DNA from 4 places in the Pseudomonas sp. Tul2A7 genome. Region 4 is predicted to be linked to each of the others. Evidence: riboswitches for the same ligand, from Rfam matches in the RefSeq annotation. Region 4 holds a riboswitch; each other region holds the start of a gene.
The links. A riboswitch is a leader RNA that binds a small molecule or an ion and turns the genes downstream of it on or off. The one in region 4 is predicted to bind cobalamin.
Positions count from the first base shown of each region.

Region 1: linked by a shared signal. The riboswitch ahead of cobO (cob(I)yrinic acid a,c-diamide adenosyltransferase) and the one ahead of cobW (cobalamin biosynthesis protein CobW) in region 4 are both predicted to bind cobalamin.
Region 2: linked by a shared signal. The riboswitch ahead of ACOYXJ_RS22375 (TonB-dependent receptor plug domain-containing protein) and the one ahead of cobW (cobalamin biosynthesis protein CobW) in region 4 are both predicted to bind cobalamin.
Region 3: linked by a shared signal. The riboswitch ahead of ACOYXJ_RS26495 (ABC transporter substrate-binding protein) and the one ahead of cobW (cobalamin biosynthesis protein CobW) in region 4 are both predicted to bind cobalamin.

Region 1 is NZ_CP186499.1:167,194-171,377, forward strand. It holds gene cbiB (adenosylcobinamide-phosphate synthase CbiB) at 1-75, opposite strand, end outside; gene bluB (5,6-dimethylbenzimidazole synthase) at 72-722, opposite strand; gene ACOYXJ_RS00850 (cobyrinate a,c-diamide synthase) at 719-2,119, opposite strand; gene cobO (cob(I)yrinic acid a,c-diamide adenosyltransferase) at 2,116-2,727, opposite strand; cobalamin riboswitch at 2,809-3,038, opposite strand; gene ACOYXJ_RS00860 (hypothetical protein) at 3,202-3,786, shown strand; gene ACOYXJ_RS00865 (PQQ-dependent sugar dehydrogenase) at 3,853-4,184, shown strand, end outside.
Region 2 is NZ_CP186499.1:5,008,988-5,013,171, forward strand. It holds gene ACOYXJ_RS22375 (TonB-dependent receptor plug domain-containing protein) at 1-1,764, opposite strand, end outside; cobalamin riboswitch at 1,857-2,062, opposite strand; gene ACOYXJ_RS22380 (LysR family transcriptional regulator) at 2,108-3,001, opposite strand; gene ACOYXJ_RS22385 (zinc-binding alcohol dehydrogenase family protein) at 3,112-4,119, shown strand; gene ACOYXJ_RS22390 (L-dopachrome tautomerase-related protein) at 4,168-4,184, shown strand, end outside.
Region 3 is NZ_CP186499.1:5,959,347-5,963,530, reverse strand. It holds gene ACOYXJ_RS26505 (ABC transporter ATP-binding protein) at 1-508, opposite strand, end outside; gene ACOYXJ_RS26500 (FecCD family ABC transporter permease) at 505-1,509, opposite strand; gene ACOYXJ_RS26495 (ABC transporter substrate-binding protein) at 1,518-2,531, opposite strand; cobalamin riboswitch at 2,677-2,870, opposite strand; gene ACOYXJ_RS26490 (Ppx/GppA phosphatase family protein) at 2,913-3,848, opposite strand.
Region 4 is NZ_CP186499.1:5,782,565-5,786,748, forward strand. It holds gene cobN (cobaltochelatase subunit CobN) at 1-541, opposite strand, end outside; gene cobW (cobalamin biosynthesis protein CobW) at 545-1,618, opposite strand; cobalamin riboswitch at 1,718-1,929, opposite strand; cobalamin riboswitch at 2,821-3,042, shown strand; gene ACOYXJ_RS25745 (CbtB domain-containing protein) at 3,167-3,364, shown strand; gene ACOYXJ_RS25750 (CbtA family protein) at 3,376-4,077, shown strand; gene ACOYXJ_RS25755 (cobalamin biosynthesis protein) at 4,074-4,184, shown strand, end outside.

The sequences.
Region 1 (4,184 bases), 1.0 Mb from region 4:
CGGATGCCAGCGTTTCGGTTCACCGAGCAGCGCATCCAGCGCCACTGCGGCGACACTCAACAACGCCACACTCATTGACTCACTCCCCAGTAATTCTCAAACAGCAACTCATTCAGCGGACGCGCCTGCGCCCACCCTTCGAGTACCAGCATCGGCGCCGGATAGAATTCCTTGACCGGACCCAAACATAAAACGGCCAGAGGCTTGGCGCCTTCGGGCAACTTCAGCAAATCGGCGAGCGCCTGCGGCTCGAACAACGAAACCCAACCCATGCCGAGGCCTTCGGCGCGCGAGGCCAGCCACAAATTCTGGATCGCACAAGACAACGACGCCATGTCCATTTCCGGCAGCGTGCGGCGACCGAAGATGTGTTTTTCGCGATCATCCATCAGCGCCGCGACCAGCACTTCGGCGCAGTCGTTGATGCCTTCGACCTTGAGTTTCATGAACTCGTCACTGCGCTCGCCGAGGGCTTCTGCGGTGCGCACGCGCTCTTCTTCCACGAGGTTCTGGATCTGCCCGCGCAGGCTGCGGTCGCTGATGCGAATGAAGCGCCAGGGCTGCATCAGGCCGACACTCGGGGCCTGGTGGGCGGCTTCCAGTAGTCGGCGCAGCAGCTCCGGCTCGACCGTGCCGCCAGTGAAGTGGCGCATGTCGCGGCGTTCGGCGATGGCTCGATAAACTGCTTCGCGCTCGGCTTCGGAGAATGCGTTGTCGGTCATGGCCCTTTCGCGAGCAGGCTCGCTCCCACAGGGGATTGCATTGCTTCAGTCACCACTGTTTCAACTGTGGGAGCGAGCCTGCTCGCGAAGGCGGCTTCGGAGTCAGGCGCAAACAGTGCAGCGACAGCCGCAGGATTCGACGGAAAATAGAAGTGCACATAAGAGGCCGTCATCCGCCCCTCACGATAAACCGCCTCGGCACCGCGCCCACCATTCGGGCTCAAGCCACGCGCAATCGGCGTCAGTTCGGTGGTGGTCAGGGAATGATGATACGTGTGCCCACGCAGCGAGCCTTCCGGCAGATCCACCGCTTGCAACGCCAACGCCGCCAGACGCTTCTGCATCACCGCGTCGCCTTTGAGCAGCCCAACCAATTCGGCGCGAGCACCTTCAACGTCAGTCAGCGAATCGAGCAAATACAGCATCCCGCCACACTCAGCGAGCAACGGTTTACCCGCTGCATGATGCGCGCGAATCGCCTCCAACATCGCGGTGTTCTGCGACAACGCAACGTGGTGCAATTCCGGATAACCACCGGGCAGATACAGACTGTCAGCGCCAGGCAATTGCGTGTCACGGATCGGCGAGAAGAAACTCAACTCGGCGCCCATCGCCCGCAACAGATCGAGACTCGCGCCGTAGGTGAAGGCAAACGCTTCATCGCGGGCAACGGCGATTCGCACGTTTTTCAGCAACGGTTCGACGGCGATCACATCAGGCGCGGCGAATTCCACGGCCGGTGGCAGCGCTACCTCGCAACTGCTGGCCAATGCATCGGCGGCGGCATCGAGACGCACATCGAGATCATTCAGTTCGCTGGCCTGGACCAGGCCGAGATGGCGACTCGGCAGTTCGATACCGGTCTCGCGGGACAATGCGCCGCACCAACGCAGGCCTTCAGTGAGGCTACCTTCGAGCAACTGCGCATGGCGCAACGTGCCGACACGGTTGGCCAACACACCGGCAAACGGCAGATCCGGCTGATACTTCGCCAGGCCCAGCGCCAACGCACCAAAGGTCTGCGCCATCGCCGTCCCATCAATCACGCCGAGCACCGGCACGCCGAAGTGCCGCGCCAGATCGGCGCTGGAAGGCGTGCCGTCGAACAGGCCCATCACGCCTTCAATCAGAATCAGATCCGCCTCCGCGGCGGCTTCCCACAACAGCCGACGACTTTCCTGCTCGCCGACCATCCACATGTCCAGTTGATACACCGGCGCACCGCTGGCGCGCTCGAGAATCATCGGATCGAGAAAATCCGGGCCGCATTTGAACACACGCACCTCGCGCCCCTGATTGCGATGCAAACGGGCGAGCGCGGCGGTGACGGTGGTCTTGCCCTGACCGGAGGCCGGCGCGGCGATGAGCACCGCCGGGCAGTGACGTGGTTGATTCAAAGTTCGACGCCTTTCTGCGCTTTGATACCGGCCTGGAAGGCGTGTTTGAGCATGCCCATTTCGGTGACCGTGTCGCCCATTTCGATCATTTCCGGCTTGGCCGCACGACCAGTGACGATCACGTGCTGCATCGGCGGACGCGCCTGCAGATCGCTAAGCACCTGATCAAGATCGAGGTAGCCGTGTTTGAGGGCGATGTTGAGTTCGTCGAGCACCACCAGACCGATCGATGGATCACGCAGCAATTCGCGAGAGACAGCCCACGCGGCTTCGGCGGCGGCGATGTCGCGCTGACGGTCCTGGGTTTCCCAGGTGAAGCCTTCGCCCATCACGTGGAAGCGGACTTGCTCGGGAAAGCGGCGGAAGAACAACTCTTCGCCGGTGCTGTTGCGGCCCTTGATGAACTGCACCACGCCGCACTGCATGCCGTGGCCCATGGCGCGGGCGAGCATGCCGAAGGCCGAACTGCTTTTGCCTTTGCCGTTGCCGGTCAGCACCAGTACCAGGCCGCACTCGTCAGGCGAGTTGGCGATGCGTTCGTCGATCACGGCTTTTTTGCGCTGCATACGCGCCAGATGGCGTTCGTCGCGCTCGGGGGAATCAGTCATGGGGGAGCTCTCCGTTGAGGCTGGATAACGGCGGGCAGGCACAGGAATAGACGGCAAAAAGCCTGGCATCGCCCACCGTGATGCCGCTGGATGGATCAGGCCGGTCTCCGGGCTCATGAGCGGCGTTGGCCTGACTGCGCGCCTTCCCGCTTCTGTCGAGGCAGTGGCTCAAGGCGCAGTTTTCACTCATTTACCGTTGCGGGGGCAGCGCCGGGATCGTGGTGGTTCTTCGCTTGAAGACAACCCTCACCGGCTTCCCTGTTTCACTCTGTCGACAGCGGTCACAGAGCACCTGAAACAAGCCGCGAAGGTTAGAGGGTTGGGGGTGGAGCGTCAATTAAAGAGGCGGCCATCGGGCGAATAACTGCCGCTGATCAATTATCTGCCGCCAATCTTGTGCCACACTGATACAAATGATATCAAAGAGCCATGCCTTTCCCGAAAAGCCCACTACAACAATAAAGGATGATGACGATGCAAGGCATGATCATCAGCAACCCGCGCCTGGAATTCCTGCGCCCGGTGCTTGAACGCTGGTTTGACTGTATCGACCGCTACAATGCCGTGCGCGGCGACAGCGACACCCCTTACTGGCATGACGAGAAAGCCAATCTCGGACTGCTCTCGGCAGCGGCGTGGATGGCCGAGCTGGTCACTTTGAATGACACTGCCACGCGCAAACAGAATGAAGAAGGCGAGCGCAATGCCCGCGCCGATCTGTTTCTCGCCGGCGCCGAAGACCGCGCCTTTATCCAGGCCACCCAGCGCTGGCCAAAGGTTACCAACCTCAATCTGACTCAAGCCCTGCTCGACATCACCAACGACGCCAAACGCATCAGCTATGCCAGCGACTTCAAGCTTGGCTGCCTGTTTGTCGCGCCGCAAAAAGCCCAGCACAGCGCCAGCCCCGAAGAGCTGCAGGACATGGTCGACGATCTGCAAAAGGAACACACCTGCGCGGTCGCCTGGTATTTCCCTTACGCCTATCGCAAATTGCGCAGCGAAGCCGGCAACTATCACCCGGGCATCGCCGTGCTGTTCAAGGAAGCCCGCGGCTGAGCAGTTGAACCATCGGGCTTGCGCCCTCCTCTATGATTAGGAATGCATTCATAGGGAAGATCAGCAATGCGCAAGCCCCAGCTCGTTTTTGTCATCGCCTTCGCCGGAGGTCTCGCCGCCTGCGGTGAAACCTCCAGCCTGCAAGTCTCCGACGGTACCGGCCCGTCGCCGAAGCTGCCCGAACCGAACAAGACCCTGATCCCGACGGTGAACATCGCCCCGGCGATCGGCTGGCCCCAGGGCGCTAAACCGACGGCAGCGACTGGCACGCAAGTCGCTGCATTCGCCGAAGGCCTCGACCATCCGCGCTGGCTTTACGTGCTGCCCAACGGCGATGTGCTGGTGGCAGAAACCAACGCCCCGCCAAAGCCTGATGACAGCAGTGGCATTCGTGGCTG
Region 2 (4,184 bases), 770 kb from region 4:
GTTGCCGTATTCAACCTGTTTCGAACTGGTGATGTCGCGTATGTAGCGGATCGCGCCGCCGGCACCCCACAGGCGATTTTCCGATTCATAACCCACGCGGGAACGGGCGAAGAAGCTCGGGATGTCATTGATGGTCGCCCCCGTGCGCGATTCGGTGAGGTTGCGGGTCATGTCCGCTTGCAGGCTCCACTGATCGTTGAGTGCCAGTTTCGCGTCAGCCTCGAAACCGCGCATCCGCACCTGGTCTTCACCGTTGACCCACTGAATGCCGTCGAGGGTGATCAAGTCGTCGATCTTGCGTTTGAACAGAGTCACGCTGGCGCTGAATTCGCGATCCCGCAGAAAGCCTTTGTAGTCGACACCCAGTTCCGCGTTGCGGCTTTTTTCCGGTTTGAGATTACGGTTGCCGATCTCGTCGCCCGGTTCGTTGACGAACAGTTGCTCGGCGTTCGGCAGTTTGTAGGCGCTGCCGTATTGGCCACGCACGGACCAGTTGTCGTTGAGGTCATACAGCGAAGTGAGCATGCCGACCGTGGCACCGTCGCCGCCGCTCATGGCTTCGTGGCGAACGCCAATGCTCGGGTGCCAGTTCGGCAGCGCGTCGATCTGCGGGCGCAATTGCGTGTAGAACGCATGCGCTTCGGCCTTGTCGTTATCGATGATCAGTACATCGTCCTGGCCCTTGAACCATTGATTGTCGGTGCCAAACACCAGCACATGGCCGCCGGGCAATTCAGCCTTGCCTTCGGCCTGCACACCCCAGTCGGTGAAGCCCCAATAGTCGTTGTGGTTGATGACTTTGGTGCCGCCGCCGGCGACGTTGTTGACCCGCGTGTAGCGCGTGTCCCAGTCGTTGAGATGACCTTTGACGAAGTAACTCAGGCGCTCGTTGATGTTCTGCTCAAAGGTCGCCGTGGCGATCTGCTGCACGCGATCGTTGGTGGTCGTGTGATTGTCGACCGGGCGGGCGAAGTCGAGATTGGCGTCGGCATATTGGTAGAACAGTTCCAGCCGCGAATCATCGCCGAACGACTGAATGGCCTTGCCGCCGAAGGTGGTGACTTCGTAGGCACGTTTCTTCTCGCTGACGTTTTTCATGTCACGGTTGCGATACGGCTGGTAACCGTCGGAGACGTTGTGGCTGACGTACGCCAGCAAGCCGAGATCGCCGAAACCGTTGGTGAAGATATTCTCGACCCGAGCGTCTTCGCTGGTGCCGCCGAAACTGTCGACGCCCAGATTCACTTCGCCGGAGGTTTTGCGGCTCTGCGGGCTGCGGGTGACGATGTTGATCACCCCCGACACCGCTTGGGTGCCGAACAACAGGCTCTGCCCGCCCTTGAGCACTTCGATGCGCTCGATGGCATTGGCCGGCAGGGTGTCCAGATACAGGCCGCCGTACAGTCGATTGTTCAGGCGCACACCGTCGAGCAGGATCAGCGTGTCGTCGTTGCGCCCGCCGAGCAGCGAATAGGTGCCGTAATCGAACGGGCCGTTTTTCGGCGCAACGTACAGGCCGGGAATGAACATCTGCATGACACGGCTGACATCGGCGCTGGGGCCGGCGCGCTCGATCTGTTCGCGGCTGACGATCTCGACTTTACTGCCGAACTTGGCCATGTCGGCGACAGTGGTCGATTCCACTGACGGTGCAGAAACGATTTGCTGATTGAGTTCCAGCGGCGCGTCGTCGGCCAGTAGCAGCGGGCTGAACAGGCAGCCAAGGAACAGGGTTGGAGCACAAGTGTTGAAAGGTCGAATCATTGTCTTCTCGAAAAGGATCTTCGCAGAAGAGCATGCAGGAGAAGGCATCGCGCACAGCCAATACCGGCCCATGCCCGCCCACCGCAGGATTTTGCCAAACAGCATTTCAGGCCGGTCTCCGGGCTCGCGCGTATCGAGGCTTTCACCTTCCCATGGCCGAGTGGCCACAGTGGTCTGTCGAAAGCATCACGCGCATACCGTTGCGGGGGCAGCACCGGACTTGTTCGAAAAGAACGTACCGGTTTCCCGTTTCACCCCATGCACGGCGGCAGGGGGCACCTGAAACAGGGCGGCATCTGAACATTCGACGGGCGGTTCGTCAATGTGGCAAGCAACGGGGGGGCTATTGGATGCGTTCCAGAGCGGCAAACTGGCCACTCAACCACGTATAAAGCTGAGACACCGCCGGGCTGATCTGCTTGCGATGCGGGCACACCAGACTCAAGGGTGAGGCATTGCCGGGGAAATCCTTCAGCAGCACGATCAGTCGCCCTGCGATCACGTCTGCACTGACGTCCAGCCAGGATTTGTTGGCGATGCCTTCGCCGCTCAACGCCCAGCGGCGCACGACGTCGGCGTCGTCGCTGAACATCGGTCCCGAGACCTGGATCGTTTCACTGCCCAGGCTCCACTTGTCGTAGACCCGGCCACCTTGCTGGTAGAGCAGGCAAGGGTGGTTGTGCAGATCGTCCGGTGTTTGCGGGTATCCGTGGCGCTCCACGTATTCCGGTGCGGCGACCAGCACCCGCCGGTTCCACGGTGCCAACGGCAGCGCCACGTAGTTGGCATCTTCATTCGAGCCGTATCGAATCGCCACGTCTACCGGGTCGCGAAACAAGTCTGCGATCTGGTCCGACAGAGAAAATCGCAAGGTCAGCTCCGGGTGCTGGCGGCGAAACAGCGTAAGCCACGGCAGCAAAATGTTGCGCCCCAGATCGGACGGCGCCGTCACTTGCAGCACACCGCGCAACGTGGCGTTTTCACCGCGCAGGTTTTCCTTGCCTTGCTTGAGCGCCTCCAGCACCGAGTGGGCGGTGGGCAAGTATTGCTCGCCCTCGGCGGTTAATCGCAGGCTGCGGGTGGTGCGCGCAAACAGGCGCACGTCCAGCTCACGCTCCAGACGCTTGATCGCCGCGGCAACCTGACCGGGCAATAAATCGGCCTCAAGGGCGGCAGCGGTGAAGCTGCCCAGCGCGGCGCTGCGGGTGAACAAACCAAGATCATCAATGCGGATCATTTTCACTCCTGCAGTGAAAGTGTTGGCCCATTCTGCTGGTTTTTCTTTGTGCCTGGGAAGTCGAAGATGGCGGCAAGTGAGCACATCAGCTCTTCAGACAGCGAGTTTCCATGAAAGCCATCACCTTCACCCAACACGCTTTGCCCATTGAAGATCCGCAATCGTTGCAGGACATCGACCTGCCGGTGCCGACTCCCGGCCCACGGGATTTGCTCGTAGAAGTTCGTGCGGTGTCGGTCAATCCGGTCGATACCAAAGTGCGCGCCGGCACTTTCACCAAAGAACCGAAAATCCTCGGCTGGGATGCCGCCGGCATCGTCCGTGAGGTCGGTGCTGAAGTGACGCTGTTTCAGCCTGGCGACGAAGTGTTCTACGCAGGCTCCCTTGCCCGCACCGGCAGTTATAGCGAATTTCACCTGGTGGACGAGCGAATCGTCGGGCACAAACCGCGTTCGTTAAGTGCAGCGGATGCGGCAGCATTGCCGTTGACGTCGATCACCGCCTGGGAATTGTTGTTCGACCGTCTCGGTGTCAGCGAAGGTTCAGGGCAGGGCAAGTGCCTGTTGATCACGGGGGCAGCGGGCGGCGTCGGCTCGATGCTGGTGCAACTGGCCCGACAGTTGACGCGGCTGACTGTCATCGGCACCGCCTCGCGGCAGGAAACGGCTGACTGGGTCCGGCAGTTGGGCGCGCATCACGTCATCGATCACAGTCAGCCGCTGCTCGCACAGTTGCAGGCACTGGGCATTGACGAGGTCAGCCATGTCGCCAGCCTGACCCATACCGAGCAGCATTTTGCCCAGCTGATCGAAGTGCTTCGACCACAAGGGCGTCTGGGCGTGATCGACGATCCTGAAAGCCTCGACGTGATGCCGCTCAAGCGCAAGTCGCTGTCGCTGCACTGGGAGCTGATGTTCACCCGTTCGCTGTACGAAACCCCGGACATGATCGAGCAGCATCACCTGCTCAATCGCGTCAGCGATCTGATTGACCAGGGCATTTTGAAAACGACTGTCGGTGAACATTTTGGCGCGATCAACGCGGCAAACATGCGCCGTGCCCATGCCTTGGTCGAGAGCGGCAAGGCCCGAGGCAAACTGGTGCTCGAAGGTTTCTGATTTCACTCATTCAGACGGGCCTGCACGCGGGCCTGTCAGGAGCAGCTCATGCGTATGAAAAAGCT
Region 3 (4,184 bases), 180 kb from region 4:
GGTTGGCCGGCTCGTCGAGCAACAGAATCTGCGGTCGCTGCGCCAAGGCCCGAGCGATGTGAACCCGCTGTTGCTCACCACCCGACAGGCTGCGCCACAGGCGTGTACGCAGGTGCATCGCATCAACGTCGGTGAGCGCCTGCTGGACAATGGCGTCGTCCGCTGCCGACCACGGTTGCAGCGCCGACAGCCAAGGTGTGCGCCCCAGCGCCACAGCGTCGAACACGCGAATGCCGTCATCGGTGTCGGCCTGTTGTTCAACGACCGCGAGTTTTTGCGCAATGCTGCGCCGGGCCATTTTGCTCAAGCGCTGACCTTCAAGCAGGACCTCGCCAGCGCTCGGTTCACGCAGCCCGGCCAGCAACTTCAACAGGGTGGATTTACCCGAGCCATTCGGCCCGACGATGCCCAGTGTCTCGCCGCGCTGAACCTCAAGGCTGACACCATTGAGCAACTCGGCGCCGCGCACCTTGAACGTCAACCTGGAACAACTCAGAACACTGTTCATCGTGCGGACCTGCGGCCAACCAGAATCAAGGCAAACACCGGCGCACCGACCAGCGCGGTAATCACCCCGACCGGAATCACCTGACCCTTGATCAGCGTGCGCGACAGCACGTCAGCAGCAATCAAAAACACCGCGCCGCCCAACGCACTGGCCGGCAGCAGTCGTGCATGCCCGGTGCCAAGCAACAGGCGCGCAGCGTGGGGAATCACCAGGCCGACAAAACCGATCGAACCGACAATCGACACCATCACCGCCGTCACCAGCGCCGCGCAGCCAATCAATAGAATCTGCACACGTCGCACCGGAATGCCGAGGGATGCCGCCGAATCCGCGCCAAAGGTAAACGCATCCAACGCCCGCCGATGCCACAGGCACACGACCAACCCCAACACGGCCACCGGCACCGCCAGCCACACCGACGGCCAGCGCACGCCACCGAGATTGCCCAACAGCCAGAACATGATCCCGCGTGCCTGCTCGGAGCTGGCCGAACGGGTAATCAGAAACGCCGTCAGCGCATTGAATAACTGCGAACCGGCGATCCCCGCAAGAATGATCTGCCCGGTGCCGCTGGCCGAACCGCTGACCCGCGCCAGTACAATCACCAGCACGAACGCCGTGACTGCGCCGGCGAAAGCTCCGACTGACAGCGAGATGAGCCCGGCGCCAACACCGAGCAACGCCACCATCACCGCACCGGTCGAAGCCCCGGCAGAAATCCCCAGCAGATACGGATCGGCCAAAGGGTTACGCAGCAGCGACTGCAAAATCACTCCGCACGTGGCCAACCCGGCACCGCACGCCGCCGCGACCAGTGCGCGGGTCAGGCGATAGTTCCAGACGATGCCTTCATCGATAGGGTCGAGCACATGCCCGGCGCCCCACAGCTTGTTGGCCAGCACTTGCACCACCACGCCCGGTTCAATCGAGGTTTCACCAATGGCCACGCCGGCAATCACTGCAATCAACAGTGTCGCCAGGGCCAGCAACGTACGGATCAGGCTGGCACTCATTGCGACAGGTCATAGCCGTTGATGGCTGTGGCCAGTTGCTCGATGCCGTCGAACATGCGCAGGCTCGCCTGCATGGCCATGGCGTCAAGAATGATGATGCGGTTGTGTTTCACCGCGTCCATGTTGCGTGTCACCGGGTCGCTGCGCAGAAAGGCGAGTTTCTTTTCATAGTCGTCAGCGGGGAAGCGTCGGCGATCCATACGCGCGATGACGAGGAAGGTCGGATTGGCTTTGGCGATGGTTTCCCAACCGACTGTTGGCCACTCTTCATCGGACTGCACGACGTTGCGCACGCCGAGGGTGTCGAGCATGAAATCGGGAATGCCTTTGTGCCCGGCCACGAATGGCTCGATATCCATTTCGGCGCTGGAGAACCACACCAGCGCGCTGGCGTCCTTCAGTTGTTTACCTTGGGCGGTGGCAACCGACTTGGCGAGGCTGGCCTTGAGTTGATCATTGAGTTGCTGACCACGCTCCTGAACATCGAAGATCTGCGCCAGTTGGCTCACGCTCTTGTAAATAGAATCGATGCGAAACGGTGCCAGCCGCGTGCCATCGGCGCCGACGAGGTTGTCCTTGGCCTCGCAATCGGAGGGCAGCAGGTAGGTCGGGATCTTCAGCTCATGAAACTGCTCACGGGTGCCGACCGCGCCTTGCGGGCCGACCATCCATTCCAGCTCCACGGCGACCAGTTCCGGGCGCTTGCCGATCACCGATTCGAAACTTGGCTCGTTGTCGGCCAGGCGCTGGATCTTGTCGTCCTGCGCTTTGTACTTCGTCAGCACATTGTTGAACCACAGTGACGTGCCGACGACTTTATCGCTCAGGCCCATGGCGTAGAGCATTTCCGTGCCGGCCTGGCCGATGGTCACGGTGCGCGTCGGTGCGTGCTGGAAGGTCAGGGTGCTGCCGCAGTTTTCGATCGTCAGCGGATAGAACGTCGGTGCCGCCTGCGCCATGGCGCCAAGGGTCAGGCCGGTGATGAGGGTGGCGATGCGGGGCAGCAGCATGGGGCAGTCTCCAAGGGAACCGTACGGGGAGCGAGGCGGGTACGGATCGGAAACACACCATCGAACGCGGTCAGGGAAACTGCGCAAGGCCGGTCATCAAAAGAAGAAGTACACGGCACGATGTCCTTCCCGGACACCCCGCCGGTTAGTAATCACTGTGCCGGCAGGTCTCCTGACTGATGCGTCATCGCCTGGCTCCGGCCTTCCCGGGGTTCACCCAGTGGCAGTCGTGGAGCAGGCTCGGCACCTACAGTTGCGGGGGCAGTTCCGATCAATGCTGTGCAAGCACCTCGGATTCCCTATTAGTCCCCTTCGGGAACCGACGGCGGCATGGTAGTCGATCGAGCCGCTGAAGGGGAGACGAATCTGCCGTGGCGAGGATCAGTGCTGGCTCATCAAACCGTGCAACACGCCTAAACGCAGGCCCGGTTCGGAGGGCAGCATTTGCGCAATGCCGAACACTTTGAACGCCGCCAGCATCAACACCAGACCGCCGGGTAGAATGCTCTGGCGGTGTGGTTGCAGGCCGGCAAGCTTGAGCTGTTGCACGTTGTTCACCTTCAACAGCAGCAGCGACAGGCGCAGCAGGCCACCGTAGGTGATGCCGTCCTGGCCGAAGTCGTTGAGGCGATTGGCCTTGAGCACTTTGGCCAGCATGCGTGCGGTGCCGGAAGAGCCGATGGTCTGCTGCCAGCCCTGCGCACGATAGCGCCGGGCAACCTTTTCAAACTGCAGGATGGCGAAGCGTTCGGCCTCCTGTAGCGCGCCGGCAGACACGTCACCGCCGCGAAAGAAGCGCGTGCTCAAGGTGCCGCTGCCGATGGCGATGCTTTCGGTGAGTAACGGTTGTGAGCCTTGGCCGAGGATCAGCTCGGTTGAGCCGCCGCCGATGTCGACCACCAGGCGCAGGTCTTCAGCGCTTGGCAAGGCGTGGGTCACGCCGGCATAGACCAGACGCGCTTCTTCATGGCCGCAAATGACGTCGATGGGAAAGCCCAGATGCCGCTCGGCACTGGCCAGAAACAGTTGCGCGTTGTTCGCCTCACGCACCGCACTGGTCGCCACCGCACGGACTCGGCCGGCCTCGAAGCCGCGCAGCTTCTTGCCGAACCGCGCCAATGCCTGCCAGCCGCGATCCAGTGCCAACGCATCCAGCGCACCACCGTCAAAACCTTCGGCAAGGCGCACCGGTTCACGCAGGGTTTTCACTTCCTGGATCTGCAAGCCCTTTCGACTGCGCACCGACTGGCCGATCATCAGGCGAAAGGCATTCGAGCCCAGGTCGATGGCGGCAAACAGCGAGGCGTCGTCTTTCATGGGAATCCTTGCAGAGCATCCGTCGCGAGGCTCAAGACGGTTTGCGAGGATTCTGCCGTGATCTTGATGACATCCTGATGACGGGGCAGGGGCGGTTCAGTGAATGTGTGGCTGTCATGACACTGTCATTATCCGGCGTCTATGCTGAGGCCAATACATCGCGTGTTCTTAAAGTTTTTGCTGCCAGTTTTGGCAGCTTTTTTTTGCCCGCGATTTGGCTGTTGATCGTTCCGACGCTCCGCGTAGGAATGCCTCTAGGGACGCTCCGCGTCCAGTGACGCGGAGCGTCACGGGCTGCCTTCCTACGCGGAGCGTGGGAACGATCAGCCTGTGTGT
Region 4 (4,184 bases):
GATGGTAAATCGCCGTGCGCGGCAGGGTTTGCGGTTCGTCCCAAGCGTAATCACGGGCGAGCCAACGGTTGGCCAGGCAGCGGAAGAAATCCAGCGCATTGCCAAGACCGCCCTGACGCAAGAACTGCCAGAGCCGGTCGCGATCCTCGGCGTTGACGGTGCTCAAGTCGCTGAGCTCCGGATCGGGACGGTCATCGCCCGGTACCAGAATCACCTGCACACCACGCTCGGACAACTCGATCAGACGCTCGACACCGTAACGCCAATAGGCGATGCCGCCGTGCAGCGAGATCAGGATCACCTTGGCGTGGCGCAGCACTTCGTCGACGTACAGATCGACCGAAGCGTGATTCTGCACCTGCATCGGATTGGCCAGACGCAGGCTCGGGTAATCTTCCGGCAACTGCTGCGCCGCTTCGGCGAGCAGCGCCAGGCTGGAGTCGCCGCTGCACAGGATCACCAGCTCGGCGGGGGTTTGGCCAAGGTCGGCAATGTTGTCATCCGAGACGAAACCGCCGGGCTGTGTCCTGAGCAGGTGCATGGCTTAAACGCTGAGCGCAGCGCGCAGTTGCGCTTCGAGTTGGGCGGCGTCGAGTTGCTGGCCGATCAATACCAGACGGGTAACGCGCGCTTCATCGGCGCCCCACTGACGGTCGAAATGCTTGTCGAAACGCGTGCCCACGCCCTGGATCAACAGGCGCATCGGCTTGTTTGGAATGGCGGCGAAACCTTTGACACGGAGGATGCCGTGCTTGACCACCAGTTGCGTCAGCGCGTCGAGCAGCAGGCTTTCGTCGGCTTGCGGCAGTTCGATGGAGATTGAATCGAAAGCGTCGTGATCGTGGTCATCGTGATCGTCATCGCCTTCACCATGGTGGTGATCGTGATGACTGTGACGGCTGTCGATGTGTTCTTCGGAACCGGCGCCGAGGCCGATCAGCACATCCAGCGGCAGACGGCCGTTGCTGGCTTCGATGATTTTCACCGCCGGTGGCAGCTCTTCGGCGACTTCAGCGCGCACGCGAGCGAGATCTTCCGGGCTGGTCTGGTCGGCCTTGTTGAGGATGACGAGGTCGGCGCTGGCCAGTTGGTCGGCGAACAGTTCGTGCAGCGGCGATTCGTGATCGAGGTTCGGGTCGAGTTTGCGCTGCGCATCGACTTGATCCGGGAATGCGGCGAAGGTGCCAGCGGCCACGGCCGGGCTGTCGACCACGGTGATCACTGCGTCAACGGTGCAGGCGCTGCGGATTTCCGGCCACTGGAAGGCTTGCACCAGCGGTTTTGGCAGGGCCAGGCCCGAGGTTTCGATGAGGATGTGGTCGAGATCGCCGCGACGGGCGACCAGTTCGCGCATCACCGGGAAGAATTCTTCCTGAACGGTGCAGCACAGGCAGCCGTTGGCCAGTTCGTAAACGCGGCCGGTGGCTTCTTCTTCGGTGCAGCCGATGGTGCATTGCTTGAGGATTTCACCGTCGATGCCCAACTCGCCGAACTCGTTGACAATCACCGCGATGCGCCGGCCCTGCGCGTTGTCGAGCATGTGCCGCAGCAATGTGGTTTTGCCCGAGCCGAGGAAGCCGGTGACGATGGTGACGGGGAGTTTGGCCAGTGTTTTCATCGGTATGCCCTTTGGCAAGCGGCGGGCATACGGGACGAGAACCGGCAACGCGCGTGCGCGCCGGAAGCGTTCGCCACCGGATCACCCCGCCCGGTTGTAGTGAGAAACTGTGACGAGGCAGGTCTCCTGGCTGACGGTGTTCAGGCGCTGGGCCTGGCGTTGGCTGCGCCTTCCCGCTGGCTCATCGATTGAGCTGGCAGTGGCGTGGCAGCGAACATCACCGTTCACAGTTGCGGGGGCAGCCGCGGCATTGACCGCGTTCCCTTCTTAGCTTCGGCGTGGGCCGAAGAACCTCGAAGGCGCAAGGCTACGCATGGTGTGGTTTTGGGTCAATGTTTGGATTGGGGGTATATCCGTTGCTGCGGGTGCGGCCGCTGACGGTTTCGCTCTTACAGCGAGTCACCTTTTCCAAACGCCGAAAAGGTAACCCAAAAGGCTTTGCCCCGGCGTACGGCACTTCGCTGAGGCTCAGTGTTCCCTCGCTACGGTGTCCATCCGGGGGCATCGCCTACGGTTTGCTTCGCTGCACCTCCTCTCGATGTATGCGGCTACGCCGCACGGCGCTGCGCGCCTACCCCCGGATGAACACCTTCGCTCGGCCTGCCGAAGGGGCAAAAAAGCCAGATCAAAAGCCAGATCAAGAGCCAAAGCCAGATCAAGAGCCCCTCACCCTAGCCCTCTCCCGGAGGGAGAGGGGACTGACCGAGTGGTTTGGGAGATGTACGCCGACGTGCGATACCGCGTCGAACGCGCATTTTGAAAAGCCCAAAAATCGGCTCCCTCTCCCTCGGGAGAGGGCTGGGGTGAGGGGCAGCAACAACGCAAATCAACAGCCGAACACCCGCGCTCTTCACCACTCAATAGGCCGAGTGGCAGCTCGCCTGCTTTTGATCTTGGAGCCCATCGGCAGGCTGAGTGGAGGGATTGATCCGGGGGTGGGAGCGCAGCGACCGTTTGGCGCAGCCAAACACAGCGAGAGGAGGTGCAGCGAAGCAAACCGGAGACGCTGCGCCCGGATCGATCCCGGAGCGAAGGAACCCCGAGCTTTAGCGAGCGGGCCGAACGTCAGGGCGAAGACCTTTTGGTTACTTTTGGGGCGTTTGCCAAAAGTGACCCGCCGTAAGGGCGGAACCGTAATCAGCCACACCCGCAGCAACGGATATACACCCACAAAATTGACTAAAATCCCCAACCCATGCTCTCCTACACAACTTGTTACGGGTGCCCTTCACAGGGTGAAACGGGAAACCGGTGAATCATGTGCTTTACTCAAGCCCATGTCAGTCCGGTGCTGCCCCCGCAACGGTAAGCGAGCGAAGCGTCAAAACCACTGTGTCAGCAAGGCATGGGAAGGTGACGCTTGCAGGTCGGCCTGACGCCAACCCCTCGTGAGCCCGGAGACCGGCCCGCAACACACAGCCCGCACCTTGTGCGTCGCTGAACATAACAAACCCGCGGTGGGCGGGCGCTGTTCGAACCTCTGCGAGCCCGACCCGCAGGGGTTTTCATGCGCTCGATTCACCCACTGACATTCCAGAGGGAAGCGCCATGTCGATCATCAGCAGCACCGGCAGCAACACGGACAAAATTTCCAGCACCGCCACCCTGAGTCAACGCCTGAGCGCCGCGATCTTTGCGTCGATCCTCGGCGCCAGCCTGGTCTACTTCGCCGGTTTCTCGCACATCGAAGCGGTGCACAACGCCGCCCACGATACCCGCCACAGCGCCGCGTTCCCGTGCCACTGAGACCTGCCGACATGATCAAGCGTATTGCGCAAACCGCAGGTTTCACCGGTCTGCTGGCCGCCCTGCTCCTCACCCTGCTGCAAAGCTTCTGGGTCTCGCCGCTGATTCTTCAGGCAGAGACCTTCGAAAAAGCCGAACCCGTGGCTGAAGTTCACGAACACGCCGCCGGCGCCGCTGCGCACACCCACGATGCCGAGGCCTGGGAGCCGGAAAACGGCTGGCAGCGCGTAGTCTCGACCACTGGCGGTAATCTGGTCGTAGCCGTCGGTTTCGCCCTGATGCTCGCCGGCCTCTACACCCTGCGCGCACCGACCAAAACCTCGCAAGGCCTGCTCTGGGGCCTGGCCGGTTACGCCACTTTCGTCCTCGCGCCGACCCTGGGCCTGCCGCCTGAGTTGCCGGGCACAGCCGCTGCGGATCTGGCCTCGCGTCAGATGTGGTGGATCGGCACGGCCGCTTCGACTGCGGTCGGGCTGTCGTTGATCGCGTTCAGCCGTCACTGGCTGATGAAGATCCTCGGCGTGGCGATTCTTGCCGTACCGCACGTGATCGGCGCACCGCAGCCGCAAGTGCATTCGATGCTCGCTCCCGAGGCATTGGAAGCCCAGTTCAAAATCGCTTCGCAGTTGACCAACGTAGCGTTCTGGCTGGCCCTGGGCCTGATCAGCGCCTGGTTGTTCCGCCGCAAAAGCGCTGGCCAATACCACGCATGACCCATGACCGCGCAGCGCCGACCTTCGTGGTCGGTCTGGGCTGCCAGCGCGGCTGCCCTGCCAGCACGCTGCGCGCGTTACTCGACCAAGCCCTACAGGCACATCGC